DNA from 2 places in the Enterocloster sp. genome. Region 2 is predicted to be linked to the other one. Evidence: riboswitches for the same ligand, from Rfam matches in the RefSeq annotation. Region 2 holds a riboswitch; the other holds the start of a gene.
The links. Region 2 has a riboswitch for lysine ahead of dapA (4-hydroxy-tetrahydrodipicolinate synthase). Riboswitches for the same ligand answer to the same signal wherever they lie in the genome.
Positions count from the first base shown of each region.

Region 1: another riboswitch for lysine. It lies ahead of ACZM6M_RS03625 (alanine/glycine:cation symporter family protein); the one in region 2 lies ahead of dapA (4-hydroxy-tetrahydrodipicolinate synthase).

Region 1 covers NZ_DBMACH010000002.1:176,023-178,481, reverse strand. The annotation lists gene ACZM6M_RS03625 (alanine/glycine:cation symporter family protein) at 1-875, opposite strand, end outside; lysine riboswitch at 991-1,160, opposite strand; gene ACZM6M_RS03620 (GNAT family N-acetyltransferase) at 1,303-1,893, shown strand; partial or broken gene ACZM6M_RS03615 (glucose-1-phosphate adenylyltransferase) at 2,109-2,459, shown strand, end outside.
Region 2 covers NZ_DBMACH010000010.1:38,620-41,078, forward strand. The annotation lists gene ACZM6M_RS11675 (single-stranded DNA-binding protein) at 1-131, shown strand, start outside; gene ACZM6M_RS11680 (cob(I)yrinic acid a,c-diamide adenosyltransferase) at 267-764, shown strand; lysine riboswitch at 810-983, shown strand; gene dapA (4-hydroxy-tetrahydrodipicolinate synthase) at 1,152-2,039, shown strand; gene dapB (4-hydroxy-tetrahydrodipicolinate reductase) at 2,105-2,459, shown strand, end outside.

The DNA.
Region 1 (2,459 bases), on a different contig from region 2:
GAACGTGCCATACCTACCCGGATCATCTCACTGACTGCACAGCCGGCAAAGCCGCCGATGGCTGCCGTACCAGTGAACGCATTTGTTACAATGGCAGCAAACACAGAGGGCACTCTGGAAAGATTTGCCAGAATCATGCCAATTCCCATTAAAATGTAGAAAACGCTCATTAAGGGGACCAGCTTGCTGAACAAAGACGCAATCTTTTTGGTGCCTCCGTCCGTTACAATATAGGTCAGAACGCAAAGAGCCGCTCCCACCAGAATAACGCCCTCAATCTGAAAGCCTCCGATATTCACCGTATCCATTTTAAAGGCTCCTGCTACCACCTGGGAAGCAGTCAGCGTAGAGGAGGTTACAAAGAATGTAGAGAAAATACCTGCGCCGAAAATAACTGCCGGTATCAGCCACAGCTTTCCCCAGCGGCGCTCCTCTCCCAGTCCCCGCTCCATATAATAGGTAGGGCCGCCGTAATATTCACCCTTTTCATTGGTATGGCGGTAATAGCAGCCCAGCGTTACCTCTACCTGCTTCAAGATCATTCCAAGACAGGCAGACAGCCACATCCACAGCACAGCGCCAGGGCCTCCTGCCGCAACTGCCGTAGCCACACCGGCAATATTTCCAAAGCCTACCGTACCGCCGATTGCTGTGGAAATTGCTTCAAAGGAACTTAACATTCCCTTTGCATTATCCTCCTGCTTCTGGCTTTTTTTGTTTAAAATCGTGCCACCGGTATTCTTTAAAATCCAGCCAAAGCGCCTGAACTGAAAGAATCCGGAACGGACTGTGAAATAAATACCGGTAGAAATCATCAGTACGATTAACGGAAGCCCCCACAGGACGCCGTCTAACCAGTTGAGAAATTCGATCATTTTTATGATCCCCCTTTTCTTTTGTTTATGTACAGCAATCTATTCCACCTGGGCTCTGCCCGCAAAAAAGGAGCAGCGGTTTTTGCATCCCACTGCTCCATAAATCATCCATCCATGAAACAATAGCGCCTCCACCGTTTGGTGAGAGTGTGCAGCCTGTTCGACTGCACCCCAACATACTGCCTGCGAAAGCAGTACATTTCGGCGGCTCCTCCTTTCCCTGCTCTTCCCTGGCTTCGCTGCCTCCAAACAGGTACTGATAGTATCCGCACCTCTATTGCCGTACTCTTTTTGTAGTATCATAGCTGGTTTCACGCTGGCTGTCAACTGTTTTTGCAAGTTTATTTCTTCGGCCAAATTTCACTTGATACAATCTTTTTTTCGTCCTATACTAAAAAATCATATGTTTTATCCGGAGGTACACATTATGTCACTCACACCACCCATCACCATTCGCCCCGTTTCCACCGCTGACAGCCAGGCTCTCCTTGATATTTACCGTCCCTATGTGGAGCATACTGCCATTACCTTTGAATATGAGGTTCCCACTGTGGAGGAATTTACCCGCCGGATCCGCCACACCTTAAAGCGCTACCCCTATCTGGCAGCAGAAAAAGACGGACAGCTTTTAGGCTATGCTTATGCAGGCCCTTTTCATGAACGGGCAGCCTATGACTGGTGCGCTGAGGTTTCCATTTATATACGGACTGATGCCCGCGGCACAGGGATTGGAAAAAAACTCTATGAAGCTCTGGAGCACGCACTTACTGCCCAGAATATCCTCAATCTTTACGCCTGCATCGCATGGCCGGATAAGGAAGATGAATATCTTACCAGAAACAGCGCTGATTTCCACCGCCATCTGGGCTATGAACTGGCAGGAATGTTTAAAAACTGCGGCTATAAATTCGACCGCTGGTACAGTATGATCTGGATGGAAAAACAGCTTGGCCCCCATTCCGGCCATGCAGAACCCATTATCCCTTTCCAGGAACTGCTTCACCGGATGCCTGTTTAAAGCATCTTCTATTATGCATGATTTTGCACTTTGTCTTTTGAATATTGTATTCATGTTCTTTTTTTACAAAATACTGTCCGTTTTTACCGATTTGTGCTACAATTCTAACAGAACATTCCTGAAATGTTTTTCGTTGGGAATGCTGCCCGGTAAGCAGAGTGGCTTATGTGTTCTGTGGACCGAGGCGTCACTACTATACAAGGGGAGAATTTGAAATGGCAAAAGAAATGATCGCAATGCTGCTTGCCGGCGGCCAGGGTTCACGGCTTTATGCCCTGACTCAAAAGCTGGCAAAACCTGCAGTTCCTTTTGGCGGAAAATACCGTATTATCGACTTTCCGCTGTCAAACTGCGTAAATTCAGGAATTGACACAGTAGGTATCCTGACCCAGTACCAGCCTCTGGTACTGAATGAATATATCGGAAATGGACAGCCCTGGGATCTGGACCGCCTTCACGGCGGAGTTCATGTGCTTCCGCCCTATCAGAAAGCCTCCGGCTCGGACTGGTACAAGGGTACAGCCAATGCAATTTATCAGAATATATCCTTTATTGAACGCTATGAT
Region 2 (2,459 bases):
GAGTCCGTATCTGGGGAAGAGTCCAGAGCAGGGAATATACAAAAAAGCTCAGCGAGACAGAGTGTGAAAAGAGGGTGGCATACGAGGTTTCTATCAGCAAGCTGGAATGCGGCGAGGAGTCGGATCAATAAATTCTCTTACGATTTCCTTACGGAAAATATAAGAAATATTTGCATTATTTCTTATATTGTGCTAGAGTGTGTGTTGTGAATTGATGTTCCAGACACACATAGGGAAGGTGTCCGGAAGGCAGTATGAGGTGCATGATGATGAAAGACAGTACGATACAGGTGATCTGCGGACCGGGTAAGGGGAAAACGGCCAGCGCTCTGGGAAGAGGGATCAGCGCCCTGATCCATGGAAAAAATGTGATCATGGTTCAGTTTTTAAAGGGTTCTATGGATTCCGACAACATGGAAGTATTAAAACGTCTGGAACCGGAATTTAAACTGTTCCGTTTTGAAAAATCTCCTGTGGTTTTTGATCAGCTTTCTGAAGAGGAAAAAGAGGAAGCCAGGATCAATATCCGCAATGGGCTGAATTTTTCAAAAAAGGTTCTTGTAACCGGAGAATGCGATATCCTGATCCTGGATGAGATCCTGGGGATCCTGGATGAAGGGATTCTCACCCTGGAGGAGCTGTGCGCCCTGATCGGCCAGGCAAGACAGTCGGAGGCCGAGCTGATCATGACAGGAACCGTTTATCCGGCGGCTTTGGATGAATGGGTGGATGAGGTGACGAAGCTTCAGACGCGATTTGAGTAAGTTCCCTGTTGACATCTATTTTTAATGATGATAGGATAAGACTATAGACAGAGTAGAGGCTGCGCTGATCATGAATATCGGTTTGGATGTGGCAGGCACAGAAGAAAAGCCGTGAAAGGGAAAAGCGCCGAAGGAGCGGTTATCCTGCAGGATCGTTTCTGGGTGCAGGATGAAGAATCCTGTGACTGTCATCCAGGTGGATGGAGAGCTACCAGAAGATATGTATCCGCAGTAAGAACGGGTTTGTATGGGAAGGGCTGAAACATTTACCTCAGCCCTTCTTTTTTCGCTGGTACGGGGGCGAAAACCGGTGCGGGATATGTACACTTTGTTTATCATGCGCATTTACTGATGGTAAATAAGACTGTAAAAAAGGAGAAGATAAGCATGGCTGTTTTTGAAGGAGCTGGCGTTGCGCTGATTACGCCTTTTAAGGAAAACGGAGAAGTAAATTACGATAAGCTGGAGGAGATCGTAGAGGAGCAGATCGCAGGCGGTACCGATGCGATCATTGCCTGCGGAACTACAGGAGAGGCATCTACCATGACCCATGAAGAGCATCTGGATGTGATCGGCTTTATCTGTGATGTGACCAAAAAGAGAATTCCGGTTGTGGCAGGAACAGGCTCAAACTGTACACAGACCGCCATTTACCTGTCAAAGGAGGCCGAGGAAAGGGGGGCAGACGGTATCCTGGTTGTATCTCCCTATTACAACAAGGCGACCCAGAAGGGACTCAAGGCTCATTTTACTGCTGTGGCAGATGCAGTAAAAATACCCATGATCCTTTACAATATTCCCGGAAGAACCGGTGTAAATATCCAGCCTGAGACCATTGCTTCTCTTTGCCGTGAAGTAGACAATATAGTGGGTGTAAAGGAAGCTACCGGCAATTTTTCCGGTATTGCCCAGCTGATGAACCTGACCGATGGAAACTGCGACGTATATTCAGGAAATGACGATCAGATCGTGCCTCTTTTATCTTTAGGCGGAAAGGGCGTTATCTCTGTTCTCTCCAATGTGGCTCCTTCACAGGCTCATGAAATCTGTGCCTCCTATTTTGCAGGAGATGTAAAAAAGAGCGCCCGGATGCAGTTAGAGGCGATTCCTTTAATTAACGCCCTGTTCTGTGAGGTAAATCCTATCCCCGTAAAGGCCGCCATGAACCTGATGGGAAAAGAAGTAGGACCGCTGCGCATGCCTCTGACCGAGATGGAGCCGGAGCATCAGGAAATTCTTAAAAAGGCCATGAAGGAATACGGCATTCTGGCATAAAACGTTTGAAAAGAGCCCTGGGCCTTGCCAAAAGAAGACTCAGTAAAGAAAGGATACCACAGAAAATGATCAATCTTATCATGCACGGCTGCAACGGCGCTATGGGACGGGTGATTTCCGCCATGGCACAGGAAATGGACGGAATCCGGATCGCTGCGGGCGTTGATCTGAATACGGAAAAAAATTATGATTATCCGGTATATGCCTCTTTGGGAGAGTGTACAGAGGCTGCGGACGCAGTGGTGGATTTTGCTTCTGCAAAGGCAGTGGACGAACTTTTGGATTACTGTCTGGAAAAAGAGCTTCCTCTGGTGCTGTGTACCACAGGACTTACAGAAGAACAGTTAAAAAGGGCAGAGGATGCCAGCAAAAGGATTCCGGTTCTTCGCTCTGCCAATATGTCTCTTGGTGTAAATCTGC